One region of the Bradyrhizobium sp. USDA 4452 genome, then DNA from elsewhere that is predicted to be linked to it. Evidence: predicted binding sites of a transcription regulator. Region 1 holds the regulator's gene; each other region holds the start of a gene.
The links. The regulator LexA, encoded in region 1, represses DNA repair genes until DNA is damaged. The targets are predictions, from matches to a motif close to TGTTCNNNNTGTGTTCNG.
Positions count from the first base shown of each region.

Region 2: dinB (DNA polymerase IV) is a predicted target of LexA. The motif match lies at 5,497-5,514, and genes of this name have one in related genera.
Region 3: ACVISU_RS01740 (single-stranded DNA-binding protein) is a predicted target of LexA. The motif match lies at 5,964-5,981, and genes of this name have one in related genera.

Region 1 covers NZ_JBSSGK010000001.1:39,903-49,810, reverse strand. The annotation lists gene ACVISU_RS00415 (ABC transporter substrate-binding protein) at 1-529, opposite strand, end outside; gene ACVISU_RS00410 (amino acid ABC transporter substrate-binding protein) at 691-1,602, opposite strand; gene ACVISU_RS00405 (HAD family hydrolase) at 2,600-3,226, shown strand; gene ACVISU_RS00400 (molybdopterin molybdotransferase MoeA) at 3,250-4,461, shown strand; gene lexA (transcriptional repressor LexA) at 4,706-5,410, shown strand; gene ACVISU_RS00390 (hypothetical protein) at 5,667-6,095, shown strand; gene ACVISU_RS00385 (hypothetical protein) at 6,241-6,468, shown strand; gene ACVISU_RS00380 (hypothetical protein) at 6,465-6,914, opposite strand; gene ACVISU_RS00375 (hypothetical protein) at 6,968-7,306, shown strand; gene ACVISU_RS00370 (hypothetical protein) at 7,303-7,545, shown strand; gene ACVISU_RS00365 (hypothetical protein) at 7,532-7,732, shown strand; gene ACVISU_RS00360 (DNA-directed RNA polymerase subunit alpha C-terminal domain-containing protein) at 7,739-8,233, shown strand; gene ACVISU_RS00355 (hypothetical protein) at 8,230-8,505, shown strand; gene ACVISU_RS00350 (hypothetical protein) at 8,502-8,681, shown strand; gene ACVISU_RS00345 (hypothetical protein) at 8,674-9,210, shown strand; gene ACVISU_RS00340 (hypothetical protein) at 9,203-9,430, shown strand; gene ACVISU_RS00335 (hypothetical protein) at 9,431-9,643, shown strand; gene ACVISU_RS00330 (hypothetical protein) at 9,658-9,908, shown strand, end outside.
Region 2 covers NZ_JBSSGK010000001.1:1,108,123-1,118,030, forward strand. The annotation lists gene ACVISU_RS05525 (hypothetical protein) at 181-954, opposite strand; gene ACVISU_RS05530 (hypothetical protein) at 1,929-2,993, opposite strand; gene ACVISU_RS05535 (SGNH/GDSL hydrolase family protein) at 3,024-3,794, shown strand; gene ACVISU_RS05540 (hypothetical protein) at 3,864-4,073, opposite strand; gene dinB (DNA polymerase IV) at 4,188-5,435, opposite strand; gene ACVISU_RS05550 (hypothetical protein) at 5,783-6,049, shown strand; gene ACVISU_RS05555 (hypothetical protein) at 6,247-7,380, shown strand; gene ACVISU_RS05560 (tetratricopeptide repeat protein) at 7,417-7,953, opposite strand; gene ACVISU_RS05565 (hypothetical protein) at 8,189-8,581, opposite strand; gene ACVISU_RS05570 (type II and III secretion system protein family protein) at 8,594-9,908, opposite strand, start outside.
Region 3 covers NZ_JBSSGK010000001.1:327,415-337,322, forward strand. The annotation lists gene ACVISU_RS01725 (potassium transporter Kup) at 1-1,589, shown strand, start outside; gene gyrA (DNA gyrase subunit A) at 1,710-4,436, opposite strand; gene ACVISU_RS01735 (DUF2306 domain-containing protein) at 4,649-5,047, opposite strand; gene ACVISU_RS01740 (single-stranded DNA-binding protein) at 5,304-5,795, opposite strand; gene ACVISU_RS01745 (outer membrane protein) at 6,241-6,984, shown strand; gene ACVISU_RS01750 (outer membrane protein) at 7,220-7,978, shown strand; gene ACVISU_RS01755 (outer membrane protein) at 8,204-8,863, shown strand; gene uvrA (excinuclease ABC subunit UvrA) at 9,109-9,908, shown strand, end outside.

The DNA of each region.
Region 1 (9,908 bases):
AGCCGTCCGACGGCGTCAGATTGATGGCCTCGATGTCGCCGAACGCAAGGCCCGCTTCCTCGAGCTGCTTGGCGAGGAAGTAGTGCGCCGTGGTCGCACGCACATAGCCGACGCGCTTTCCCTTCAGATCGGCGATCGAATGGATCGGCGCATCCTTTGCCGCCACCGTGACCTGGATGTTGAGATCCTCATGCGTGACGGCGATGAAGCGCACCTTGGCGTTCTGGCGCGCGGCGAACATTGCCGGAATCTCGCTGCCCGAACCGATGTCGAGCGCATCGCCGTTCAGGGCCTCGATATGGAGCACGCCATTGTTGAGCTCCTTCCATTCGATCCTGTAGGGCGTCTTGTCCTCGCCGGCGGCCTGCAGCAGCGGGCGCCAGCCACCCTTGTAATACGCCACCCGCAACGTGACGCCGCCGAGGTCAGGGCCTGCGCCCGCCCCCGTCTCCGCCCGCACACCGTGCGCAACCAGACTTCCGGCGAGAACGCCGAGCGCAGAACGTCGAGAGAGAGATGGCGTAGTCACCGGCGTTAGGCTCCTGATCAGCAGTCACAACTGCCGCAAGCTTAGGAGAAAAACCGCCGATGTATATGAGACGCTATTTCGTTTTTTGCCCCGCGCGCGAAAAGCCGTTCCAAGGATTGGCGGTTCGGCGCGGAAATCCATATCGGACGACGACAGCCGCGCTACTTCGCAACCTCGTAGACGTCAGGATCGAAGCTCGAGCTCGGATGGGCGAACGCGTTGCGCAGCGCCGGCGAGATCGGGACGTTGTAGTTGATGCCGTTCGGCGGGGTCGGCTGCTCCAGCCACTTCCTGTACATGACCTCGATCTCCGGGCTCTGGTAGAGCTCGGCCGTCGCGCGGTCGGCGAGCGCCTTGAACGGCGCGTCCTCCCGGCGCAGCATGATTCCGAACGGCTCGGCCTTCGAGAACGCCTCCGCGCTGATCATGTAGAGCGCCGGCTCTTTCGATCGCGCGATCGCGACCGCCAGCTGGACGTCGTCGAGCGCGTAGGCTTGGGCGCGATCGGTCTCCAGCATCAGGAACGCCTCGGCCTGGTCCTTGGCCGGCAGCACGTTGATGCCGAGCTTGCGTTCCATGTTGACCTTGATGAGCTGCGTCAGGTTCACCGAGCCTGCTACGGCGGTGACCGGCTTGCCCTTGAGGTCGTCGATGGTGTTGATGCCGGACGATTTCTTGGCGGCAAAGCGCGTGGCGCTCAGGAAGTGCGAGTTTGTGAAGGTCACCTGCTTCTGGCGCTCGGCGCTGTTGGTGGTCGCCGAGCAGTGCAGATCGATGGTGCCGTTGACCATCAGCGGGATGCGGTTCGACGAGGTCACCGGGAGATAGTCGACCGCGATGTCGGGCATGCCGAGCTCCTGCTTCACGGCATCGACGATCTTGAGGCAGATATCGAGCGCGAAGCCGATCGGCCGCTGGCTGTCGTCGAGATAGCTGAAGGGAACGGAAGCCTCCTGGAAGCCCAGCGTGACCTTTTTTGTTTCCTTGATCTTCTGCAGCGTGCCCGACAGCTCCTCGGCCGCCGCGGGGCTCGCGACGAGTATGAGAGCGAAAAGGATGGCGGGCAAACGCATCGGCGGCTCCTGTGCGGGGATCAGGCGGCGGTGATAGCCCAACGCAGAAGCCCGGCGATAGAAGTTGTTGTGTCTATCAGCTATCACGCTTTGCTATGGTCTGCCGCCTGCCGCGCTTGCAACCGCAACGGCGAGACATCCGGACGCGCCGCGTTCTGGTCCGGGCGAGGTCGCCGATTGAGCTCGCTGCGCATTGCCTCGCGGCACCGGGACGTCCGCGGCGCAAAGAAGGGCCCCAGCGAGGGGGTTACACGCTGAGGCCAGGGCAACTTGGTCACGCCATCCTAGACCCCGCCCCGACAATTTCCTCCGCTCCTTCGGAGTACCGGACTCATACGGAGCCGATGACTGAACCTTATTCCGCTCCCGCCCGTATCCCTGACGTCAGGATTTTGCCATTCCTCCTGGGGCTCGAACAACGCCGCCCGTCGTATTTCAATGCGGGCGGCGTTGCGCGTTTCTGGCCTGCAACGAGAAGCGACTACAACGCGCCCGCTCAGCTGACATCAAAGTTCCCGGGCAGGAACCGGAACGGATAACAGCCGACGTGAGTTGGGCCATAGATTTTTTAAAGGATGGAGCGTCATCGCCGTGAGCCGAAAAACCTTGCAAGCACGTTCGGAGCAGGCGCTCGTCGTCATCATTCTCAGCACCGGCGCGCTGATCGCTTACCTCGGCCTCGCGCTCTCCAGGATATGAGAGGTAAGCAACAAGTCGCTTGAAGGTGATTGTTGCGCGACGCCGGGGCCACAGCCCTCATTGACAACACGCGCCCTTGGTTTTGGGTTGCCGGCATTCGCCAGGGACGACGATCGGGATGCAGGCGGCGCCACACATTTAGTGTCGTCCCGGCGAAGGCCAGGACCGATTGCCCCAAGCCTCAACTGTCGCACGACCCCGGGCCGCAGGGTCGACACCCTGCCCTGTCGTCGCATGCCTGCCGCACAAATCGGGGACATTGCCGCCCGCCGGCAATTCTCGTACACAGTTTCACGCAATGACCTCGCAACTCTCTCCCGATTCCGTCGACGTGCTGCTGTTCGATATCGGCCGCGTCGTGCTCGACATCGACTTCGAGAAGGTGATGGCGCACTGGGCGCAGCATGCCGGCTGCGCGCCGGCCGACCTTGCCACGCGCTTCGTCGTCGACGACAGCTTCAAGCATCACGAGATCGGCCGGATCGACGACGCAGCGTTCTTCGCGAACCTGCGCCGGACGCTCGGCATCGACCTCACCGATGCGCAGTTCCTCGAAGGCTGGAACGCGATCTTCACCGGCGAGATGCCGGGCATCGCCCCCCTGCTCGCGACCGCCGCTCAGCGGATGCCGCTCTACGCCTTCTCCAACACCAATCCGGCCCATGTCGCGCATTTCTCCGTGATCCATTCCGAGGTGCTCAGCCATTTCCGCACCGTCTTCCTGTCCTCGACGATCGGGCACCGGAAACCCGACGCCGAGGCCTACGATCATGTGGTAAAAGCCATCGGCGTGCCGGCGTCGCGGATCCTGTTTTTCGACGATTTGGCCGCCAATATCGAAGGGGCGCGGGCGCGCGGCCTTCATGCCATCCACGTGACATCGACGGATGACGTGGCGAGGGCTCTGGCCGCACTTGGTCTGTGATTAGGACGTGAGGAGTTCTGAGCGTGGCGCTGATGCCGGTTGCCGATGCCCTGTCCGCCGTGCTTTCCGGCGCCAACCCGCTGCCGGAGGAGATGGTCGCGCTCGATGCCGCCTACCATCGCACCCTGGCGCGCGACCTCGCCGCACGCCGCACCCAGCCGCCGCAGCCGATGTCGGCGATGGACGGCTATGCCGTGCGCGCGGCGGACGCCGGTGATCTGAAGGCCCGGCTCAAGGTGATCGGCGAAGTCGCTGCCGGCCGGCCGTTCGAGCGCAGGGTTGGCCCGGGCGAAGCGGTGCGGATCTTCACCGGCGGCGTGATCCCCCATGGCGCCGACGCCGTCATCATCCAGGAAGACACCACCGTCGACGGCGACCACATCACGATCACCGAGCCGGCTGCCGCCGGACGGCACATCCGCCCCGCCGGCGTCGACTTCCGTGAGGGCGACGTGCTGCTCGAAGCCGGCAGCCGCCTCTCGGACCGCGCGCTGTCGCTCGCGGCGGCCATGAACTATCCGGACCTTGCGGTGCACCGCCGTCCGAAGGTCGCGGTGCTGGCGACCGGCGACGAGCTGGTGATGCCGGGCTCGGAGCCTGGCCCCGGCCAGATCGTCTATTCCAACGGCTATGCGCTGCGGGCGCTGGCGCGCGCCGAAGGCGCCGAGACCGTCGATCTCGGGATTGCCGCCGATACGGTGGAGGCGACCACCGCCGGCGTCCGGCGGGCCCGCGACACCGGCGCGGACATCCTGATCACGACCGGCGGCGCCTCGGTCGGCGACCACGACGTGGTCAAGCAGTCGCTGGAGGCCGAGGGCGTCGAGATGGCGTTCTGGCGGATCGCGATGCGGCCCGGCAAGCCGATGATGCATGGCCGGTTGGGGCCGATGCGGGTGATCGGCCTGCCCGGCAATCCGGTGTCCTCCTATGTCTGCGCCTTCCTGTTCCTGGTGCCCTTGATTCGGGCGCTGAGCGGCCGAAAGACTGTCCATCATGCCCGCGCGAACGCCCTGCTCGGCCGCGACCTCGCTGCCAACGACCAGCGCGAGGACTATCTGCGCGCGCGCCTCGACGAGCGCGAAGACGGCACGCTGATCGCAACGCCCGTGATGCAGCAGGACTCCTCGCTGCTCGGGAATCTCGCTGCGGCACGCGCACTTCTCGTGCGTCCGCCGTTTGCGCCCGCCGCCCTCACAGGCAACGAATGCGAGATCCTGATGCTGCCGGAGTGAGGCTTTCGCGGCCCGCCGATTACGCGTTGCAGAACGCGTTCACCTGAAATTAAGTGGTTGCGGAACACATATCGAACATATAGTGTCCGTTCATGATTTGTTTCGAGTGCTGGTGTCTACAAACGGGAGACCATCCAGGAAGCGCTTGTACTGAGCACCGCGCTCCTGAGGTCAGGTCCCGCCTGCAGGCGCACCTGTAGAGTCTCGGAATCGAACGACGCTACCAACCGGGGGAATACTCGAGATGCTCACGCGCAAACAGTACGAACTACTGCGTTTCATCAATGAACGTCTGAAGGAGGCCGGCGTACCGCCCTCGTTCGACGAGATGAAGGATGCGCTCGACCTGCGCTCGAAGTCCGGAATCCACCGCCTGATCACTGCGCTGGAGGAGCGCGGCTTCATTCGCCGCCTGCCCAACCGCGCCCGCGCCATCGAGGTCATCAAGCTCCCTGAGCTGTCGGCCGGAGGCGGCAACGGCCGCCGCGGCTTCACGCCGAGCGTCATCGAAGGCACCCTCGGCAAGCGCGCCAGCACCCCGCCGATCGCCGAGGACGACGGCAACCGTCCGGTCGCGGTCCCCGTGATGGGCCGGATTGCCGCCGGTACGCCGATCGAGGCGCTGCAGACCCGCAGCCACACCATCAGCGTGCCGCCCGACATGCTCGGCGCCGGTGAGCACTATGCGCTGGAAGTGCGCGGCGATTCGATGGTCGATGCCGGCATCCTCGACGGCGACATGGCGCTGATCCAGCGCAACGACGTCGCCAACACCGGCGACATCGTGGTGGCGCTGATCGACGAGGAGGAGGCTACCCTAAAGCGCTTCCGCCGCCGCGGCGCATCGATTGCGCTGGAGCCGGCCAACACCGCCTATGAAGTGCGCATTCTGCCGCCGAACCGGGTCCGCATCCAGGGCAAGCTGATCGGTCTCTATCGCAAGTACTGATTTTCAAATACTTGCGGCGGCAGGGAACGAGCGACACATCGGATCGTTCCTTGCATGATAGCGTAACGTGCTGGTTGCCCGATGCGCTCCGACACCTCTCGCGCAGCGTCGCGTGTTTGTGATCGGGGGCGTTGGTCGAGCAGTCGTACAATCGCCCAGAAACGAGGAGACACTCGTTCGCTATCGTCCACTCTGGTAGAGGCCCTATGCCTCAAGGAGAGGCACGGGTCGCTACCTCGATTAGAGGAGCCATCCGATGTGTGACTATAGTCTGCACGCCGTGGCGTCGCGCCCCGCCATTGTTGGAGAGACGCTGATCACCACGACTTTCCGCGGCACGTCGACCCGCGGCTTTGCTTCGGAGAACGATCCCAACGTCGCGGTCTGCATGCTGCCGGGCACCGAGCTCGCTTTCGCCGAGAACGTTCGCTACGACAGCCGCTGGATCTGGACCAAGACGATGAATTTCCGCGTCGGCGTGTTCAACGAAGTCGAGCCCGACGTTCCCGACCGCCATCATGACGCGGTCGAATTCCCCGACGGCAGCCATGTGCTGGTGACCCAGCTCGTCGAGGGACAACGCGTCAGCGTGCTGCAATTGCCGGCACTGCATCCGCCGGTCGAGCAGAAGCCGAAGGTTGTGGAGCGGCGGCCCTCTGCATTCGCGTCGCTGTTTTTGGGTTGAACGCATCGTCACCGCGGGATGAACCATCCGGCGGCGAGTGACCTAAGCGATTTGGAGCGACCCCGGACGTCAGGTTCCGGGGCGCAGAAGGAGATTTGCGTCAGCGGCCACCTTGGCGCATCATCGTACACGGAGGACGTGCGCGGTGGTCGATAAGGTCACTTGGCAAAAGGCTGGACGGGTCACGGAACCGGGCCGCTACATGTTCCGGTTCGGCTGGCTGACGGTAACGGCTGACGATCTGAAGGTCTGGGAGCAGTTTCCCGAGGCTTCCTTCACCCTCGTCAAGAAGCCCGATGCCGACCCCGACTCTGACGAGTATCATCTTGGCCTGTTCGAGCTGCCGGCCGGACCCTCGCCTGGCAACGGCTAATCCTCGCCCTGAAAATCGCTCTCGGCCGGCGTCGCATCGACGGCGGGCCGTGGCGCGGTCGCGGTCGCACGCGGCGTGGTCTCGCTCTCGCCATCGCCGGGAACCGCCGGCGACCATGGCCGGTCGATCCCGCCGGGCTTGACGGCATCAATGGCGTAGCCGTCCCTGATGCGCCGCAGCACCAGCGCGCCGTGACGCCGCAACCGCTCGGCATCGATCACCGAGGCCGCGCAGTCCGTCGGTGCCGGCCGCGCGGTCACGATCAGCGCCGCGCGCTCGCAATCATCAGTCAGCGCCTCGGACCGGGTCGCCAGGGTGACGAAGGCGCCGCCGGGACCTTGGGTCACGCAGCCGCTCGGATCGCAGGAGACACCCTCACCGAGTGAGGCGTCCGTCGCGGTCCGCGCATCGGCGTCCGCTGCCAGCCACTCCTTGACCAGGAACATACTAAATCCAGCGCCAGACGAAATTCCTCTTATTTTCAAAGGGCTATAGAGACATGGAAACCGACGACAATATGCAAACCCCCGTGAACGACTCGGCAACATGCGCGGATTTGCGCGCGCCCCTGACACAGCCGCGTTCCCTGTCTGATCTCAAGACTTGGCTCCACTCCGACCGCATCCGCCACCCCGGCGATCTGGCCCGGACGACACGGGAGTCGATCATCATTACGGCGATCGACACCTACGGCGAAGACCCCGGCTTTGACCAGACGTTCCGGCTTGGCCTCAGCATGCGCCGGGCCGCCAAGGAACTGGCCGACCTCTACCCCGACCTCTCTTGGCTCCCCTCCTGGAAGCCCCGTGTCGCGGTGATCGCGGGAGGGGAGCGATGAGAGCTACGCCCATACTCAAAGAAGAATTCTGCGCTCGCTTCAAGGCGCGCATGCTCGAAACCATCGGTGAGAAGTTCGACGACGGCTCATCGGTTGCGGAATACGCCGATGAGACTGCTCCATCCTATTGGGAGGACGCAAATCAGCGCAACGAAGGCCCCGAAGAATGCGCTGATGCTGACATGAGCTATTGGGCGAGGACTGAAGACGCCATGGGAGACAACTATGGAAATTTCTGAGCGAGTTTGGAAGTACCGCTTTGTGTGTCCCGTCGCCGTTCTTTTTGAGAAGGGAGGCATGGATTCAGACGCCGCGATCGAGATCGCCTATCACATGGCCGACGATTGCTATCTTGAGCGCGATAAGGGGGTCTCTCCAGAAGACGAAGCCTACTCAGCTTACGAAGCTATCGCTGTTGGAGAATAGCACGCAATGATGCGTTTTTGGAACCAATGCGATATCGATTATCTCGCTATTAGCCTAAGAACAATCAATATTCTCAAGCGCGAGAATATTACCTCATTTCAGAAGATGAGAGAGTTGGGACCTTATGGCCTTAAGGCCGTCAAAGGTATCGGAAAGAGACAGTTCAATGAGCTGATGGAAGCAATCCATGAATTTTCTGAGGGCCCTCTTAAGAGGGACGATCCGGGAAAAGACCTGCGACAGATGATCGCGAACCGCGATTTCTTGCTTGAGCAATACCGCAATCTGGTCGCCCACATGAAGCCGTCGAGCGACGGAGCGATCTACGCTTCCGTTAGCCGCTGGGACGCCTTGAACCAAGTCCATGCATTCTTGGAATCGATAGCGGGTGCTGGCTACGGAGGCATGGCAGAATTCGAGACCGCGCGAGCAACCATCCAGTTCGAGTTGGAAATCGGCTTTGGGCTTCTCCCGCTCGAGGCGAAGGGAGAGACGGCATGAGCGGCATGGACGAATGGCAGCGCTTGCAGAATGAAAAAATCGCCCTCATGGGGACCATCGATGAACTGATGGCCCGGAGGGCGCTGAAGGGAAGAGTGACTGTGATGGGAACGAAAAGCACTCACGCTGTGTCCTACGAAGAGGCTGTTCAAATGCTTCTCGACAAGATCAAGGATCAGGCCACCTCAAATGAGGTGCTGGAGAGCATGCTCGATGCGGCTTTTCCTGATCTGGATAAGAACTTCGTCATATGGGGAGACCGCAACACATGAAGCGCTGGATGGCAGAGATTTCCTACAATAACGGCTCACCCCAGGAGACCCGGCTCTTTGAAGAACTGGACGAGTTGCACAATATCATTGAACGCGGACCCCACTGGAACACCATAGAACACATCGTCGTAAAGTTGATCAACCGATCCCTTCAGCCGGAGACAGCAAATGGCTGATGATTGGAGCCCAGACTTGATCAAATCATATGGCGGGATCGAGCGCGCCAAGGCGCTAGCTGACAAGATTGAACGAGCGCCCTACGCGGTTGGTATCGCGTTCAGCTATAACGAATTTCGGTTAGTCATCGACGCGCTGCGCCGACCAAGCTCTGCCCCCGTTGACTTCCGCGAAGAGATGATCGAGCGGCTGCTCAGCCAAGCAACCAGCAACGATCATATTTTTGCCCGAGCCGCGGCTCTGATCAAGCTGGACGATGAGGTGATCGAGCAGCAACGGGCGGACTACGAAGTTCTCGGAGAGAGCTATTTTAAAGTCCGCGAGGAATGTGAGCGGCTTAAAGCCCTTACAGAACGAGCGATCAAGGGCATTCGGGACTTCACCGAGGGCAACTACGACAACCCACGCCAACATCGCCCGGCTACGTGCAAGCACGATCAGTATTGGTATCAGGGCTGCCAGAGCTGCGACGAGGCCTATATGGAGGCGCTCGTCTCATCACTGCTCCCGGAGGGCGACCGTGGCTAAGGTGATCAATTTCAGGCTCGCCAAGCTGTTTCGGACGTCGGCTCCATGGGAGAGCCCATCTGAGCACAAGGCATCTCTTCATGACGCAAGGCGCGCAGCGAATGATGCCATCCTTGATCGGATTCGTGGCGTTCCGGCCAACCCGTCAACGGAAGAAGATGACAACGATCCGCACAATCCATTCGCCCCCGCCCCGGCCGAACTGACGAAGGAGGAGTAGATGCCTGCCATCTGGATTATCGGCCGCAAGGTCAAGCTGCCGAACGGCCATGAATACATGGCTGAGCCGTTTGTGGCTTTTGAGACCAACGAAGCGGCCCAGGGCGCATGCGACATGATCGAACGAGTGGCTGGCGAACGCCCTATGATCGTCGATGCTGCATACTATCGCGACGGCGAGACCATGAAACCACTCAAGCGCACCCCTCAGTAGCTACGGAAAACAAGATGGCGAAGAAACCCGTTCCAACCTTGGCTCAAGCTAAGCGTCTGGCTGCGATCTGGGGTGAGCACAAGTTCGCTCACATCAGCGACAAATACAGTTCGTCGACCGATTTAGTTCTAGTCAAGAAGGGGTGGCTTTTCCCGACCGGAATCGAGGGCAAATACCCCAACGGGGCGCCTTACGCTGAGTTTTACATCAGCGACGATGGCCTGGAGGCCATTGAACGATTCCTTTGGGAGGCCCGCATGAGACA
Region 2 (9,908 bases), 1.1 Mb from region 1:
ACAGCTCGGCCATCCGCGCTGCGGGGTCCGCGCGATGTCACCCGCTATAGGCAAGCGGTTGGCCAGTGCGGCCCTGAAACCCACTCCAAGATGAGAGCGATCGCGGGCTGTCGACTGGAGGTCGCAGTCAAAGCGTCTGCGGCCTCTCCGTGCTGCTTGTCGTGATGGCGGTCGCGCAGATCAGCGCACTGACCACGGCCATGCCGATGGTTGCGGCTTGTTGGCTTGCGGGCGCGCCGGCTTGTGCGCCTGTGTGACATTGGTCGGCCGCCGCGGACGCGGCAATGGTACTTCGGAGGTTGCTTTTGGTTGTTCTGACGTCTGCTCAGGCACTTCAGCATCCACCTTTGGTGGTGAGGCGTTAGCGATCAGACGGGCCAACTGCTCCTGGCTTGCGCTGAGCCGCTCAGTGAGCGTCTTGCTGTCTTGCGCCATCTGACTTTGGACAGCCTTGATCTCGTCGATGACATTGTTGTTGCGTGCTATTTCCGCCTGGCCCGCCGTGATTTGCCTTGCCACGCTATCATTGTCGCGGACCAGTTGGTCTTGCCTCAACTGCAGCCTTTCGACCGCTTGCCTTAAGGCAGCGAGGTCGCGCGCCATCGGTCCGAGCTGCTGTGCCAGGTCGGGAGAAAGTGCGACGGAGGTCGGCGCAATGTCTTTCGGCGGGACTTGTGTCAGCGGCGCAGGCCTCGAAGAGGGCACGACCGCCGTACCAGCGGAGGACCACCACCAGACACCGCCACCGATGGATGCCAGCAATACAAGACCGACGGAGGCAGGGTAGCGCCAGTCTCTCAATCGTCGAATAGTTGCTAGCGGCGCACGAGGCACCTTCATGCCGGTCGGCGGGCTCGAAGGGCTGACTCCCGCTTCGCGCGCGAGGTTCGAAAGCTGCTCGTCCAAACTCGCGAGCCGCCCTTCCGGAACCTTGTTGTCCAGTGTGGAGTCCATTTTTGGCGCTCCGTATCAAGACCAATCTGATCCGACTGAAAACAGAACCAAGGGCAATAGTTGTCCCGACTGAGCGGTCATCGAAGTACGCAAATGGGAAAGCGGGTAGCGTACTTCAGCTCAGGCAAGGAGGGAAGTGGCTCTGCCCTCGGCGACCATCAACCGGGAGAGCTCCTTGGCCTGGGTCAAGTCGCAATTTTCCGCTGCACGACCATCGCTCGCTGGGCGCAGCCGCCCGGTAAAAGCACGACCGACACGAGACTTAACGATCGATATGGACGCAGCTCGGCGGAACGTCACCCATCAGAACACTGCGCAAGCAATACTCCAGACGCTCGCAGCCATAACCATCCTTATCCCGTTCTGACGAACGTCCATTCGGGGACTTCAAACGGTAGCCCGCGGGCCGATGGGTAATGGGAATAGCCGCCGAGGAGATCGCTGAGCGCGGCCACTGCCGAGTGATACGATCCCAAATTCTCCTCCTCGAAGTAGAAGTGAAATCGCCCGTTCGATGGCACGATGCGAAACGTGCCACCCTTGGAGCGGAATTCCCAATAGCCTGGCGTCATTGTCGCAACCAGACACACGGCCGACCGGTCCTTGCGGCCGCGAGCATGTGAACCAACCTAACGACATCGCCAGGATGGAGGGACTGAGAAGTCATATGAAGCGCGCCTCCGAATCGTGATGATTCTACGGCGGAGGGGCATTGTCAGCCAAAGCGTTGACCGACTTATCCATCGACTTTCAGAACGGGGCGTCTAACAGCGCCCGAAAGATTGTTGGTCGGTAGGAGCGCGGAATATTGCGAGGGCAATACGTGCCGTGGCATGCCCCGCGGGGACATGCCTGGTTCGGCCAGGGCCCAAATGACCGGCCGAGCAGGCAGACGCCCGAGACCTCCGCCCGAGCCGCAGGCCTTTGCCCGCGGTCCATGCCCAAGAGCTCGGTCAACTTGGTTGCGGCGCCTCTCAATCAGGCATCCACCTGATCGAGGCCGGATCGGCGGGACGCGTGGTGGTGTAAGTTACCAGATCGCATCCTCGCTCGACGAGGAGATCGGCAACTTCGATGAAGCCTTCGTCACCCCCGTCCTGCGAGCTATGAAAGGTAACATCGCTCATGGACACATGCTGGCTCGTCAGCGAAAGCCTGACCATTCCCTGATGGTCTCGAATTGGCCTGCAGATTGGGATGAGTCGTGCCTCGAAGTTGGTCGGGTGATAGGGCGTGAGACGCAGGTTCTTGTAGAAGGTTCGGTCACCCTCGATCGACAGCACGCCCTTGCACGCCGCCGAGTTCACCATGAGGCCGCGGATCGATGAATCCGACCCGATGTGGATCGGATACGTCTCGCCGCGTTCCAGCCGGACACCCGAAAACGCAATCAACCTCGACGAGTATTCGACCAGTCTGCCCGCTATTTGATCCTTGAGCGGCACGCGCTCGTAAGACGTGAACGCAAACGTGCGTTTGCACTTGGCAGTCTCCGCCGTCCCTATCTTAGTCAAGAAATTGCCAAGGTGCGTCGCTATCACACCCGACAGGAATTCGGCCGGATGACTGCCGTCTGCATATAGTTCCTTCGCGTCCACCTTCCCGGACTTGGCGACGGCGGCGATAACGTCCCGGACATCCAAGTAGTACCAGTCATGCTTCTGGCAGACGGAAATACAGGCGGAGATGATCGTCCTTGATGCGTTGATGTCGCTCACCGGTATGCAAACAAAAACCGGCTCGCAATTGGCGCGCTTGGCGGAATGCCCAATCCACTCGACCCACCTCACAACATCGTAGTAATCGATCGCATTGGCAGAAAGCAGCGAAAAATCGATCACGCACGTATCGACGATGCAAAACTCCGAGCCTTTGAAGAAGTCGCCCTGGGCGAAGTACGGACCGAGCAAGGACGGAGATGCACCGATCCTTGCTGATGATTTCACTTCAATTGTGTCATCGGCATCCAAGAGCTTCTGGAAAAAGCCTGCCTTCAAGATGCTGTTTGACTGTCCCACGATCGAAATGCTCAGCGACATCGGATTGACCGCCTCAGATGGAACCGCGCAATGACATCGAAAACGCTTGATGGAGAACCTCGCAACGCCGCGTCAACGACATCAACCGTTTATGTCGCGGCGACGTTATCAATTGTCGCGGCGCTCTGTCTACCATCGGCGGGACGAGCACAAAGTTCGAGAGCTGCATGCGACAAGACCGACACGCAATTTGCCGTAACGGCCGCCCTGCCGGACAACGCCGATGCCTTGCGCAAGTATGAACGAAATGTGTCGGGCCTGTCAGGCGATGTCTCGACAATCTTGCTCGGCGACTCGCTGGTCGAGGCGTGGCCGAGGGAACTGGCTGCATCACTCGGCGCCGGCCCGGTGGCCAACCTCGGCGTCGGACGCGACAGGATCCAGAACACGCTCTGGTTCATCGAGCACGAACGCGAGCGGCTGCGGACGATCAAGCCAAAGTCCATCATCGTGCTGGTGGGGACCAACAACATCTATCTCGACAAGCCGTGCGGCGTGATGGAATCCTATAAGAAGCTGTTTGGGGAGATCAGGTCGCTTTGGCCGAACGGCAAGATTTTCTCGATCCAGATTCTTCCGCGCGGCGACCAGATGAAGGGAGCAGCCGAGAATATTGGATCCGTCAATGCCGAGCTGAGCAGAAGAAGCCGGGAACTCGGAATTAGAACCATCGATGCCTCCGACATCGCATGCGGACGAACAACGCCGTGCGCCAATTACAAGAGCGATCTCCTGCACCTGACGCCATCCGGATACGAGGCCCTTACCAGGATCGCCCGGGAAGGCATGGGCTCATCGTAGGCGCCCAACGAGGCTGCGCAGCAACGCGCCAACGCGGCCATCGGTGGCGCCTGGGCGCGATCCGGCCTTCTAGCTCAGCATCGAAATGATCGATTGAAGCTGATCAGACGCCGCCGTCACGAGCCCGTCGAACGACGTCTGGCCGTGCGCAGCCGTTCGCAAGATGCATTCGGCAACGGCTGCCTTGAGGCCGAACACGGATTGATCGGCCGGTACGCTTGCCATCACCGCGTCCAACGCATCACGCATCGTCTGGATCAGTTCGGAGCTGAACTTCATGGCTATCCTCCGCATGCTCAGGATAGAGCGGGCGCACGAAGCCGCACCTCACAAGCCCGCGATTCCAGATTGCGTTTTCTTAATGCGATGACAAGCCGGTGAACCAGCGAAGGGCTAGAGGTCCTTCTCGGCCAGCTTGCGGAAGTCGTCGGGCACCGAACGAACAGCCTCCAGCGCCGCCGAACCATATCCGATCGCATCCCAGCCAAAACGATCGCGGACCTTGTCGATGGCACAGTCCGCGGCCCAGCGCGCCCTCCCTATCGGACTTCCAGGACGAAGCGCCTGATCGGCCAGTCCGAGCGGAAGCTCGAGCGCAAGATCCCAATGCTCCTCGAGATGCGACACCGAGATTGCCAGCAGCGAAATGATCTTCTCGCCTGGATGGTCAGCAAGAGCAGCGCGCACCAGCTTCTCGGCGAGCCTGGCGAGGATCACCGTGGTGCACACGGGCGCATCGAGCGTCATCGAGCGCGTCACCGATTTCAGGTCGGCGAAGCGAACGCGCACCGTCACGGTTCGTCCGGGCCGGGATTTCGCCCGAAGCCGCGTGGCGACGCGGTCGGCCAGATGAAGCAGCGTCGGCCGGATGACTTGCTCGGTCGCCGGCTTTCGGCCAAGCGCCGATTGTGCTCCTGCCGATCGCGCGCGCCGATGCGGCGTGAGCTGTCGGGGATCGCGATTCCAGGCCAGCGCAGCGAGCTTCTCGCCCGCCGCCGGTCCGAGCAACCGCGTCAGCGACCGCTCCGACAATTCGGCGAGTTGACCGATCGTCGTGACGCCGATCGCGTCCAGCCGTGTCCTGGTGACCGGCCCTACTCCCCACATCAATTCAACCGGCAGTTCGTGCAGGAATCCGAGCTCGGCGTCGGGATCGACGACGACCAGTCCATCGGGCTTTGCGACCTGCGAGGCGATCTTGGCCAGATGCTTGGTGCGCGCGACGCCCACGGAGATCGCAAGGCCGAGCTCTGCGCGCACGCGCCGCCGGATCGCCGCTGCTATTTCGGCGGGCGTTCCGAACAGATGCGTACAGCCGGCAACGTCGGCAAACGCCTCGTCGATCGAAATGCGCTCGACCAGCGGCGTGAAGTCGCCGATCACCTCGATGGCCGCGTCGCCCAGCCTTTGGTAATCACTGAAGTGGCCGCCGACGAAAATGAGTTGCGGGCAAAGCCGGCGCGCTTCCCGCCCCGACATGCCGCCATAGACCCCGAAGGCCTTGGCCTCATACGACGCGGCAAGCACAACCCCGCCGCCGACGGCGATCGGCTTGCCTCGCAGCGACGGCTCAAGCAGCTGCTCGACCGACGCGTAAAACGCATCCAGGTCCGCGTGAAGGATGGTGGCTGCGGTTGCCATCTCAACCGGTTCATCCCTGACCTGACCAAAACCGCTCGTCTCTGGACGCTACAATAGAGAATAGAACAAAACAAGAACATAACCAATCCCGGCCGACCGGGAATGGTCGCGGGCGCCGGCGGTCGTCCAGCGACCGTTGGGCATGCGCTGTCGTGCCAGGCATCGAAGCGGGCTGCCGGTCGCAGTCCAAGGAATCACCGCGAGGCAATCGACTGGTCGCTCGACGTCCACAGGCATTCTCTGCCGAGGACGAGCGCGACAACGCGCGGGTCTCGCGTCCCGCCGCGCCAGCTCGCTCATCGGTCGCGTTGTTTGACGAACAGGCTTTTTCGGGTAGAGATCAAGGAATGACCGACCACTCGCATCAGGTGGACTTCCAGGCCGCGGCCTCCCTCTACAAATGGCCTTCTCTCAGCAATGCCCGGCGAGAGGATCGCGCGCCCTATATGATCGTCAACGGAACGCTCGACCAGTGCATTCGGGACTTCATGGGCAAGCCCGAGAAGACCCGGCATCTCTACGAGATCCGGACCACGTCGCAGCCTCCCCTCGTGCCGGATGTGCTGTCGCCCGAGCACGTGATCGAGCTCTCCAGGCTTCGCGAGTTTCTCTGAAGGGCTTCACGGATGTCGTGCGCCGGAAGGCGCATTGTTTGCCTCTGCGGGGGCCGCTAGACTTGCCCGGCTCACTGACTGACGGACGTCCGCGCCGGCATGATTGATCCGCTTCGAGGTCTTCAGCGCTCCGTACAGCGCCTGCACGCGAGCGCGGCGGCCACGCGACCGGTTGCCGGGGCATCGAGAGGCGCCACATGAGGTTCAATCTGGCGATCTTGAGCGTGCTGGCCGCAAGACCCGAGCAACGGATCCCGCTTGAAGAGGTCAGCCGCGAGGTCAAGCGCATGGTCGCGGCGGGCGATGCAGCCACGAAGTTGAAGCGATCGGCAGAACTTGGCGACGCCGACGTCTTCCAATCCGGATGGGCTTCGATCAATGAGGCTGGGCTGCAGATCACGGACTCCGGCCTCGCATTATGGCGCGAGCTCGAAGCGTCCCGGATCGAACAGGAACTCGACGAGCAGGAGGCCGGCGAACCGCAGGCGGAGCACCTAGAGACCGTTGCTGCCGACCCGCGCGATGCGATCAGGAATGCCGTGATCGAACGGCCCGGCGTGATCGACCGGCCAGTCCCTTTCATGATGCAAGAGGGCCTTGACGGTCGCCCGACCTCGGGAGCAAGCCGCTCGACGGCAGCCCCCGACCTGCCCGCGCGCTCCCCGATCGTCCCCGAGCCGGCATTTGGCTCCATTCACGAGACGGACCGAAGCGCTTCCCGGCTCTCACACCTTGTGAAACGCCTCGGCACCAGCCTGCCGCGATTTACCCGAGCGCGGCAGCGGCACTCCGACGGCGAAACGCCGGATCGGAAAAGGGTGAATGGCGCTGCAATGCCGGGGCTGGCCGTTGCATGCCTCAGCTTGATCTCGGTCGTTGCATGCGTTGCGGCAGCGATTGCACTCGGCCAGATCACTTCGCTGAAGTCGGACAACGCCGCGCTGCGGCGGGAGCTGGTCCCGCTGAGAGACCGTCTCACGCGGCTCGAACAGGACGCCGCGAAACGCGAGGCCGCGCAACAGGAGGCGCAGGACAAGCTTGGGGCGAACAAGAACGCCTCTGATGCCGGCAGCGAGCAGACTGCGCTCAACCTCTCGCGAGAGGAGATTCAGCTGATCAGGGAATACATCAAGGCGGCCCCTTCGGCCGCCGGCGGCGGGCCGCCGATCAACGTCGGCGATCCCGTCACGGGCGGAATGATTCCGTTGCCGTCGCCGCTGACGGAGAAGGCGCCACGACTGGTCGGAGCGAGATTTGCGATCCGCAACGGCGTGATCATCATCAGCACGCGAAACAGCCGCCGCATCGATGCCGTGCTGATGCCGAACTAGATCGACGCGGCGGCATCGCTTGCCGCCGCAACCATCCTACGGCTGATTGTTCGGCGACCGCTCGATGAACTTGCGGCTTCCGTTGAGAAGTTCGAGATTGTTGGCGATGACGGGGTTGCCCGGATCGAGCGCATACGCCTTCTCGAACTTGTGTCGCGCGGCGCTGAGATTGCCGCGCAGCATCAGGGAATAGCCTTGATCGTTCAGGATCTGGACGGTCTCGCCGCCGATCCGGATCGCCTGGGCATAGGCCTGATCGGCAAGATCGAAGCGGCGCAGCCTGTCATAGCTCGCAGCGAGCCCGACCCAGGCCGTCACGTCCTTCGGCGCCTTCTCGACCGCGTCCTTGAAATAGCGCTGGGAGATGCCGTAGTTGCCGCGGTTGTATTGCTCGAGGCCCATCCGCACCGGCTCATCGGAGGGATAGTATTTGACGTCGGTCGGCTCCTGCACCGGGTCGCCGCCGGGCGGATCCACCGGCGCGACGATCGCAGCTTCCCGCGTCGTGTAATCACAGCCGGCAAGGCCGGTCGCCAAGCAACAACAGATCAACGCTGGCGCGAGACGATGCAATCCTCGCCCCGTGCCCCAATTCCAGCGCATCTCCTGCACCCTTCGAAACATCATCGCAAAACACCTACGAGAAACAGACGGCACGACCGAAACACCCGAGGCCGGCGCCAGAAACCAACGTCGAAACTCCCCTTCCAAGTCCGCGCCCCGTCCTCCCGCCTACACCGCAAAGATTGATCGAGAAATCGACATCCGAACGGCAAATGCCCGCAGGCTGAGATCCATCAGCCCATTACTACTTGCCAACCCCGACGGCCACTGAGCCTCCGGTCCCCGCTCCCAAGCCGGTTGTGTTGACATTCTGAATAGTGGTGACGGGCGGCGCCTGGCCCATCGCCTTGGTCGGGTCGCCCATGTCGGGAAGCTGATCGACCGGCCGCGTTGTGGTGCCGTAGCGCTTCACGGCCTCGCCTGTCCGCCGCGCATCATATGCGATCCTGCGGTCACCGACATAGGCCGGCCACGGATGGATCGTGTGGGTGACGGCATTGACCTCCTTGGCGTTGCCGGCACTCATCGTGATGGTGTCGGAACGCTGGACGTAGCGGTCCATCTCGTCATGACCGTATACGCCATAGCAGCCGCCGAGCATCAAGGGGGCGAGCAGAGCCAGATATTTGGTCGTCATCTCTCGCCTCCTCTAGTTCAGGGTTTTCACGACCGGCTGGTTTGCAGCGGCAGCCGGGAGCGGAACGGGCGCGACCGCATTGGGCGCGATGATGTGTCCGTAAGGGCCCTTCACCTCGCCGCCGGAATTGACGTAGTCGTCGTAGCGCTTGCGAACTTCCATCTGGCCATTGAGGAAGAAATCGACGTCGTTGGCCGGCAGGCGCGCGTCGAGCGGCGATGCCAGCTGTTGACCGGGCGCCGCCGGCGCGACGAGGCGCGGCGTCACGATGATGACCAGGTCGGTTTCCTCCTGCTGGTACGACTTGCTGCCGAACAAGCTTCCAAGCACCGGCACCGAGCCGATCCACGGCAATTGCGAGACGTCCTGCCGGTTGCGCGTCTGCAAGAGACCGGCGATGGCAAAGCTCTGGCCGTCGCGCAGTTCGACCGTGGTGCGTGCGTCGCGGCGGGTCAGAGATGGTACGGTCGTTCCCTGAATTGTCACCGCATTGGAGAAGTCGAGCTCGCTGACCGAAGGCTCGACTCGAAGGTTGATGACGCCGCGAGACAGCACGGTGGGCACGAAGGCCAGTTCGACGCCGAACTTCTTGTAGTCGATCGTCACGGTCGGAAAACCGTTCGTCGTTTGGGTCGGGATCGGCACCGGGAATTCGCCGCCGGCCAGGAAGCGCGCAGCATCGCCGGAAAGCGTGGTCAGGTTCGGCTCCGCGAGCCGGCGGGCGAGTCCCTTGGTTTCCAGTGCGGTGATCAGAAGATCCACCGAGCCGCCGTTGCCGGTCCTGATGAGGCTGGTCAGCAGGCTTCCGAACGGCGGCGGAGATACGCCCCCGGCAGAACCGACAAGCGTTCCGACCGTTGCCAGCACAGGTAAGCTGCCTGTGGGAGTGGTTCCGACGGCGGTGCCCCCGGCACCCAAGGTGCCAGTGTTTGTATTGATACCGCCAATCGGCATTCGGCCAGCCGCTACAACGCCACCCTGCCCCGAAATGCCAATATTGGTGCCGTTGGCGTTGGCCACCCCAAGGTTCACGCCGAGGTCGCGTCCTGCCTGGCGACTAACCTCGAGGAAACGCACCTCGAGCATCACCTGCTGCGGCGCTGCAACGCTCATCGCATTGACGACGACGCCGCCCTCGGGAACGCTTCCCTTTGCAATCGTGAGCGCCTTCTCCGCGGCCACCGCATCGGCGGCCATGCCGCTCAGCACCACCTGGCCTTCGGACGCGGACACGCGAATGCCGCGCGTACCGGTGCCGGCCTGGATGTTCTGCTGCAGATTGCCGATATCGAACGTCACCTCGACATCGAGAATGCCGATCTGCTTC
Region 3 (9,908 bases), 290 kb from region 1:
CCTGGCGTGCCCATCTTCTGGTCGTCGGCCTCATCGGCGCAGCCCTGCTCTATGGCGACGGCGCGATCACGCCGGCCATTTCCGTGCTTTCGGCGATCGAAGGCCTCAAGGTCGACGCGCCTTCGCTGACGCCGGCGGTGGTGCCGCTCACCGTCGTGATCCTGATCGGCCTGTTCTTCATGCAGAAGCAGGGCACGGGCTTCATCGGAAAGATCTTCGGCCCGGTGATGCTGTTCTGGTTCGCCGTGCTGGCAGCGCTCGGCATTCACGGCATCGTCAAGGCGCCCGGCGTGCTGGTTGCACTGAGCCCGTTCTATGCGTTCGATTTCCTGATCCATCAGGATTTCCACGTCAGCTTCGCCATCCTCGGCGCTGCGTTCCTCGCCGTCACCGGCGGTGAGGCCATGTATGCCGACATGGGGCATTTCGGCCGCTTTCCGATCCGGCTCGCCTGGTTCGCGATCTGCCTGCCCGCGCTGGTGCTGAACTATTTCGGCCAGGCGGGCGAGCTGATCAACAATCCAAGCTCGATCGACAACCCTTTCTTTCAGCTCGCTCCCGACTGGGCGCATTACCCGCTCGTCCTGCTCGCGACCGTTGCCACCGTGATCGCCTCGCAGGCCATCATCTCGGGCGTGTTCTCGCTGACCCAGCAGTCGATCCAGCTCGGCTTCCTGCCGCGGATGCATATCCAGCACACCACGAGCGATGCGATCGGACAGATCTACGTGCCGCTGGTGAACTGGTTGCTCGCGGCCGCGACGCTCGGGGCTGTGCTGGCGTTCGGCACTTCGGATGCACTCGCCGGCGCTTACGGCATCGCCGTGTCGCTGTTGATGGCGATCACCACGCTGCTCGCGGCGCTGGTCGCGATCCAGTGGGGCTATTCGCCGATCCTCGTGGTCGCGGTGAACGGCTTCTTCTTCATCATCGACGCGATCTTCTTTGCGGCGAACACCGAGAAACTGTTCGAAGGCGGCTGGTTCCCGCTGCTGCTTGCGGCCGCGGTGGCGTTCCTGATGCTGACCTGGCGCGGCGGCGTCAAGCTGGTCGAAAAGGCGCGCGCCAAGCTGCGCCAGCCGGAAGAGGACCTGATCGAGACCGCGGTCAACAAGTGCAGCGCGCGCCTGCCCGGCACCGCGGTATTCCTCGCCTCGGCCCCCAATGGCGTGCCGCTGGCGCTCACCCAGTTCGTCAAGCACAATCACGTGCTGCATGAGCGCGTGCTGCTCGTCACCGTGCAGATCGAGGAGCGGCCGAGGATTCCCGACGAGGAACGCGCCGACGTTCACGAGATCAGCCCGGGCATCACCCGAATCATCCTGCACTACGGCTTCATGCAGTATCCGACGATCTACGAAGGGCTGCAGCTGGCCTGCCGGCAGGGCAAGCTGCCCGGCATCGATCTTTCAGACGTGACTTACTACATCGGCCGCGAGACCATCATCCCGCGCGAGGACGTTCCGGGCATGTGGGTGTGGCGGGAATCGCTGTTCGCCTTCCTGCAGCGCAACGCCGAGCGGTCGGCCGCGTTCTTCGGCGTGCCGAGCGGCCAAGTCGTGGAGTTCGGCACCGAGATCGAGATTTAGCCTTGCGGCCCGGATGAGCGAAGCGTAATCCGGGACGCTCAGCGACGCGTTGCCGGCCCCGGCTTTCGCTGCGCTGCATCTGGGCTTCCGGGTTACCTGGCTTGGGCCGTTACGGCGGCGCTAGCCGCCGTTGCCGTTCTCGCCGTTTTCCTCTTCCGGGATGTGCTCGACCGAGACCACGTGCTCGTCCTCGGCGGTGTCGAACACGATCACACCCTGGGTCGAGCGGCCGGCGACGCGGATGTCGGCCACCGGGCAGCGGATCAGCTGGCCCTTGTCGGTGACCAGCATGATCTGGTCGGCGTCCTCGACCGGGAACGAGGCCACCAGATTGCCGTTGCGGTTGTTGACGCTCATCGCGACGATGCCTTTGCCGCCGCGGCCGGTGGTGCGGTACTCGTAGGACGAGGTCCGCTTGCCGTAGCCGTTGACCGAGACGGTGAGCACCACCTGCTCGGCCGCCGACAGCTCGGCGTAACGCTCCTGCGACAGCTGGATCGCGTTCGTCGTCTCCTCGCCCTCGGCATCCGCCGGCTCTTCGCTTGCGGCCTCGCCGGCCACCGCACGGCGCATCTTCAGGTAGGCGGAGCGTTCGTCCGAGGTGGTCTCGACATGGCGCAGGATCGCCAGCGAGATCAGCTTGTCGGCTTCGGCGAGCGCAATGCCGCGGACGCCCATCGAGGTGCGGCCGGTGAAGACGCGCACGTCGGTGACCGGGAAGCGGATGCACTGCCCGCCGGCGGCGGTCAGCAGCACGTCGTCGCGCTCGGTGCAGATCTGCACGTCGACGATCGCCTCGCCTTCGCCGAGCTTCATGGCGATGATGCCGGAGCGACGGACGTCGACGAAATCGGACAGCTTGTTGCGGCGAACGGTGCCGCTGGTGGTCGCGAACATCACGTCGAGATTGCTCCAGGAGGATTCATCCTCCGGCAGCGGCATGATCGTGGTGATGCGCTCGCCCGGCTCCAGCGGCAGGATGTTGATCAGCGCCTTGCCGCGCGCGTTGGGAGCGGCCATCGGCAGCCGCCAGACCTTCTCCTTGTAGACCTGTCCGCGCGACGAGAAGAACAGCACCGGGGTGTGGGTCGAGGCCACGAACAGCCGCGAGACGAAATCCTCGTCGCGGGTCTGCATGCCGGCGCGGCCCTTGCCGCCGCGACGCTGCGCCCGGTAGGTCGACAGCGGCACGCGCTTGACGTAGCCCGCATGCGACACGGTGACGACCATGTCCTCGCGCTGGATCAGGTCCTCATCCTCGACCTCGCCCTCCTGCTCGATGATCACGGTCTTGCGCGCCGTCGCGAACTGCTGCTTGACCTCGGCAAGCTCGGTCTTGACGATGCCTTGCACGCGGGCACGCGAGCGCAGGATGTCGAGATAGTCGGCGATCTCGGCCGCGAGCTTGTCGAGCTCGTCGGAAATTTCGTCCCGCCCCAGTGCGGTCAGGCGCTGCAGCCGGAGATCGAGGATGGCCCTGGCCTGCTCCATCGACAGCCGGAGCGTGCCGTCTTCGTTGATGCGATGCCGGGGATCGTCGATCAGCGTGATCATGGCCTCGACGTCGCGTGCCGGCCAGTCGCGCGACATCAGCGCCTCGCGTGCGGTGTTCGGATCGGGCGAGGTTCGGATCACGCGGATGATCTCATCGATGTTGGCGACCGCGATCGCGAGGCCGACCAGGATGTGGGCGCGATCACGGGCCTTGCCGAGCAGGAACTTGGTCCGCCGAGTCACCACCTGCTCGCGGAACGCGACGAAGATGGTGAGCAGGTCCTTCAGATTCATCGTCTGCGGACGGCCGGAATCCAGCGCCAGCATGTTGGCCGGGAAGTTCGTCTGCAGCGGCGTGAACCGGTAGAGCTGGTTCAGCACCACGTCGGGAACCGCTTCGCGCTTCAGCTCGATGACGACGCGATAGCCGTCACGGTCGGACTCGTCGCGCAGGTCCCCGATACCCTCGATCTTCTTCTCTTTGACGAGCTCGGCGATGCGCTCGACCATCGTCGCCTTGTTCACCTGATAGGGAATCTCGGTGATGATGATCGCTTCGCGATCCTTCCGGATGGTGTCGATCGTGACCTTGCCGCGCATCACGATGGAGCCGCGGCCGAGATGGTAGGCAGAGCGGATGCCCTGGCGGCCGAGGATGACGCCGCCAGTCGGGAAGTCAGGACCTGGAATGATGTCGATCAGCTCGTCAATCGTGAGCGAGGGATTGTCGATCAGCGCCACGCAGGCGTCGACGACCTCGCCGAGATTGTGCGGCGGGATATTGGTCGCCATGCCGACGGCGATGCCGCCGGCGCCGTTGACCAGCAGGTTCGGGAACCGGGCCGGCAGAACCGACGGCTCCTTCTCGGAGTTGTCATAGTTCGGCTGGAAATCGACGGTCTCCATGTCGATGTCGGCCAGAACGGCGAGTGCCGCCTTGGTCAGCCGCGCCTCGGTATATCGATAGGCAGCCGGCGGATCGCCGTCGACCGAACCGAAATTGCCCTGGCCGTCGATCAGCGGCACGCGCAGCGAGAAATCCTGCGCCATGCGGACCATCGCGTCGTAAATCGACTGGTCGCCATGCGGGTGATATTTACCGATCACGTCACCGACGACGCGCGCGGACTTGACGTATTTCTTGTCCGGCGTGTGTCCCTGCTCATGCATCGAATAGAGGATGCGCCGGTGCACCGGCTTGAGCCCGTCGCGCGCATCGGGCAGCGCACGCGACACGATCACGCTCATCGCGTAATCGAGGTAGGACTTCTTCATCTCGTCGAGAATGGAAACGGGACGAATATCTGAGGGCCCCGGCGGCTCGCCGGGCTTGTGGTCGTCGTTATCGGACAAAGGGGAAATCCGGTCAGTTCTGCTGGGGAATCATATAGCCCATCGGGGGCCTGATAACCACCCTTGCGTGGCTCCGGAAAGCCGTTTTTCCCTTCGTTTTTTCATGCACTTACCGGCCGCATCGCAGGTTTGCGGCGCGCCCGCATTGCCCTGCGGTAGCGAGGTCGCAAAGACCTGGTGGAACCGGCCTTCGCACAGCCCTGATCGTCCGATCACTGGCCGAAAATCACCGCGTGCATGATCCGCCCGGGCACAAAGGTAAAGAGACCGGCAATGACCAGCGCGCCAAAGAAAATGCCGATCATCGTGAACTTATGGCGGCGAACGTTGTGACTCCGCGCGGCCGCGACACCGAGCACCAGCATGATCAGCGCCAAGATCGACAGCAGATGGATCGGGCTCCACGGGCCCACCAGCCGAATCTGATGGATCCAGAACGAGCTCCCGGCGACCACCAACATCAGGATCACCCAGATCCGGCCCAGCGTCCGGTGCGGCAGCGTGCCCTTCGGTGCGGCGAGCTGGATCGAGCCGAGCACGAAAGCGGCCATCGCGGCAAAGGCGTGGAGCGGGATCGCAGGCGCAGCGTCGAGCAATGGCGCGAGGCTCATGATGGCAGCCCTCGAATGAAGCTCGCGGCCAGACGTCGCTCGCCGCAGGCGAATGTAAATATCATTTACATCAGCCTGTGTCAAAGTCTAGGGAACCTGAGCTGATTGTCCCTAGATGCGCGAGATCCTGCAGTCGTTTATCGGAATACCCTCATAATCCACACAAGGAAGCTGCCACGGCAAATTGCAACGCCGCTCCGCGAAATGATCTTCACGGAACGGCATCCAATTGAACAGTGGGGAGCGCGCCCCGTCGTCAGAACGGGATGTCGTCGTCCATGTCGCTGTTGCGGCTGCCGCCGCCGGCGGCGACCGCACGGCGCGGCGCCGAGCTGACCGGACCGGACGAGCCGAAATCGCTGCCGCCATCATCGGAGAAGCTGCCGCCTCCACCGCCGCGCCCGTCGAGCATGGTGAGGTTGGAGTTGAAGCCCTGCAGCACGACCTCGGTCGAGTACTTCTCGACGCCACTCTGGTCGGTCCATTTGCGGGTCTGCAATTGACCCTCGATGTACACCTTGGCGCCCTTCTTCAGATACTGCTCGGCGACCTTGCAGAGGCCTTCGTTGAAGATCACCACGCGGTGCCACTCGGTCTTTTCCTTGCGCTCGCCGGTGCCCTTGTCGCGCCAGGTTTCCGAGGTCGCGATGGAAAGATTGGCGATCGGACGGCCGTCCTGCGTCCGCCGGATTTCCGGATCCTTGCCGAGGTTTCCAACCAGGATCACCTTGTTCACGCTTCCCGCCATCGCATCATCTCCGCTCAAAACCGGGCGCCGGACATCGGCCGCCACTCTCAACCTTCGCCACTTACCTTGCAGGCGTCGTGGAAGACCCTATACGACGGCGCCGGCTCGCTGCCGTTGCCGTTGCGCGGTTTATCCACGGATATCGAGATATAGCATCGCCGCCGGGATTGTTCCAGTTTTGTTCGCCACAACCAGCCGTAGAAGCGGCCGATACCGATCGAGCGGCAGCCTGTTTAGATCCGGGCCGCCTGCTCCGCTCCATTAGAACGAAAAACAAGCCATAAATCAGTGCCTTGCAATGGCCACACTTCTTGCGCGAGTGTGGCTTTTGGGAGACGGCGTTTCCGGTTGAATCAGCGTATAGCTACCGTCCATCAGACGGGCGCTCGCGTCTGAAGTCGCGCTTCGGGACCTGTGGGAGCCGATTGGGAAGCTGAGGGTGATGATGAAGAAGTTTTTGCTCGGTACGGTTGCCCTGATTGCGTTCGCTGCGCCGGCCGCAGCTGCCGATCTCGCTGCGCGCCCCTACACCAAGGCGCCGCCGATGATTGCCGCCGTCTATGACTGGAGCGGCTTCTACATCGGCGCCAACGGCGGCTGGGGCTCGAGCCACAATTGCTGGGACCAGATCCCGGCCGGCGTCTTCATCGGTTCGGATGGTTGCCATGATGCGACCGGCGGCGTTGCCGGTGGCCAGATCGGCTATCGCTGGCAGGCTGGCACCTGGGTGTTCGGCCTCGAAGCGCAGGGCGACTGGGCTGACCTGAAGGGCAGCAACAACAGCGCGATCTTCCCGGGCCTGTTCACCAACCAGAGCAAGATCGACGCGTTCGGCCTGTTCACCGGCCAGATCGGCTACGCCGTCAACAACGTGCTGCTGTACGCCAAGGGTGGCGCGGCGCTGACCGACAACCGCTTCAGCACCTACTTCACGCCGACCGGCGTGCTTGCCGGCCGCGCGACCGACACCCGCTGGGGCGGCACCATCGGCGCCGGCATCGAAGTCGGCTTCGCGCCGAACTGGACCGCCGGTGTCGAATACGATCACCTGTTCATGCAGGATAAGACCTACAATCTCACCACGCCGACCGGCGCGCTGTTCAGCAGCATCCGCGATCGCCAGGACGTCGACCTCGTCACCGTCCGCGTGAACTACAAGTGGGGCGGCCCGGTGGTTGCGCGCTACTGATCGCGCCGCACGGATTTGATCCAGACGAAGGGCCGGCCTCGTGCCGGCCCTTTTGTTTGCGCGGTCGGCGAGCGGCCAACGAAGGCAACGAATCAAACGCGGCTAAACCTTAATAAATTGTAAAATATTAAGTGGATTCAATATGTTACATGTGTTGCAGGCGCGCCACGCTCGATTGCAACCTGTGCTGGTAGCCTTGTCCCGTCATTGATCGATTCGAAGCGGGATGGATTCCATGAAGCAGCTTTGGGTTGCCGCAGCCGGCCTCGCCGCGCTGAGTGTTTCGTCCGTATCGGCGGCTGACCTCGCCGCGCATGCCCCAACACCGGTGCCGGTCGTAGCGCCCGTGACCAGCTGGAACGGCTTCTATCTTGGCGCCCAAGGCGGCGGCGGCTGGGGCACCAGCAGCGAGACCTATCTTGGCGCACCGAACGACGCAGCGTTCATCGGCACCCAAACCTACAACACCAGCGGCGGCTTTGTCGGCGGCGTGATCGGCTACAATGTCCAGACTGGACCCGTCGTGTTCGGTGTCGAGGGCGACTACCACTGGTCCGCCGTCACCGGCCGCTCCGGCGTGATCAATGTCGGACCGCCCAGCGTGCTCGACAGCTATTACACCGAGCTACGCAGTTTCGGCGACATCAAGGGCCGGCTCGGTTACGCCGACGGCGCCACGCTGTGGTTCGTCAACGGCGGCGCCGCGGTCGGCGACATCCTGCACCGCTACAATGCCGGGCTCGCGCCGCCCTCGGCCTCGGCCAGCGACACCCGCTGGGGCTGGACCGCCGGCGCCGGCGTCGAATACATGTTCGCCGCCAACTTGTCGGCCAAGCTCGAGTACAACTACGTCGATCTCGGCAAGGTCGCGCCGATCCAGTACACGCCTGCGATCAACGATCGCTCGGAGTGGAAGGACACCTTCCACACCGTCAAGCTCGGCATCAATTACCACTTCAACGCGCCAAGCCCGGTCGTATCGGCGAAATACTGAGGTACCGGCGGCGCGCGCCGCTTCTGCGCAGCGAATACAGCGCCGGTCCTTTCGTCGCGTGCAAGCGCGCGCATGGCTTGGGCCGTTTTCCGCGCATTGTGGTTTCACAGATACACAACTTCCAAGATTTCTATGTAGAAACACGTCAGGGCCACGCGACACTGCCGTGGCGCTCCCTTCAACGTTTGAAGGGGACAACAAGAAAATGGGACTGGGACTTTGAAAATCAGGAATGTTTTGCTGGCCTCGGCCGGCATGTTTGCCCTCAGCGCAATTGTACCGGCAATGGCCGCCGACATGGCGGCTCGCGCGCCTTACGTGAAGGCTCCGCCGCCGGCCGCGATCTATAACTGGACCGGCTTCTACATCGGCGGCTTCGGTGGCTATGCCAGCGAGGACTCCGGCAACCCGAAGATGGAAGGCGGCTTCGGCGGCGGCACCATCGGCTACAACTGGCAGGCCGGCAACATTGTGTACGGCCTGGAGGCCGACGGCGCCTGGGCTGACGTCAATGCGTCCGCGACCGCGTTCGGCATCACCGCGACGAGCAAGATCGACTCGCTGGGCACCGCGCGCGGCCGCATCGGCTTCGCCGTCGACAAGGTGCTGTTCTACGGCACCGGCGGCTATGCCTGGGCCGACAACAAGCTCACCGTCAGCGCTGGCGGCGTGAGCGTCTCGCAGAGCAACTTCCACTCCGGCTGGACGGTCGGCGCCGGCATCGAGGCGTTCATCGCGCCGCAGTGGTCGATCAAGGGCGAGTACCTGTATCGCAGCCTCGGCGGCGAGACCTACTTCGGCGTTCCGTCTGCCGACATCAACCTGCACACCGTGCAGTTCGGCGTGAACTATCACTTCGGCGGCCCGATCGTCGCCAAGTACTGAGCGAAACGGACCTCAGGGTCTCGGAAAGGCCGGCCTCGCGCCGGCCTTTTTACGTTTGGGAACCGGTTCCTGCTGACGGCTGCTGCCAACAGGCAAACTATCCGTTGATGGACGCGACTCAGCACTGGAAATTGTCGGCTGTTCTTCCTACGTTCCAGTCTTCTCACCCATCGGCGCAAGGTCCCGGCAGCACCGGCGATGCGCGCCCAAAAAAGGCGCCCGATCATGCGCCCGGAACTGTCGCTATGGATGAAGTGCTCAAGGCGAAGCGCCAACAGAACGCCGGCTCCTCATCGCGCGCCATTACGATCCGCGGCGCGCGCGAACACAATCTGAAGAACATCGACGTCGAGATTCCGCGCGACAAGCTCGTGGTGTTCACCGGCCTGTCCGGCTCCGGCAAGTCGTCGCTGGCATTCGACACCATCTATGCCGAGGGCCAGCGCCGCTACGTCGAGTCGTTGTCGGCCTATGCGCGGCAATTTTTGGAGATGATGCAGAAGCCGGATGTCGACCAGATCGACGGCCTGTCGCCGGCGATCTCGATCGAGCAGAAGACCACGTCGAAGAACCCGCGCTCCACCGTCGGCACCGTCACCGAGATCTACGACTACATGCGCCTGTTGTGGGCGCGCGTCGGCGTGCCTTATTCGCCGGCAACGGGGCTGCCGATCGAGAGCCAGATCGTCTCGCAGATGGTCGACCGCGTGCTGGCGCTCCCCGAGGGCACCCGCCTCTATCTGCTGGCGCCGGTCGTGCGCGGCCGCAAGGGCGAGTACAAGAAGGAGCTCGCCGAGTACCTCAAGAAGGGCTTTCAGCGCGTCAAGATCGACGGCACCTTCTACGAGTTGTCGGAGGCGCCCGCGCTCGACAAGAAATTCCCGCACGACATCGACGTCGTGGTCGACCGCATCGTGGTGCGCCCCGACCTCGCCCAGCGCCTCGCGGAAAGTTTCGAGACCGCGCTGAAGCTCGCCGAGGGCCTTGCGGTGATCGAATACGCCGACGCGCCCGCCGCGGCCGGGCAGGATGAGAAGAAAGAGGA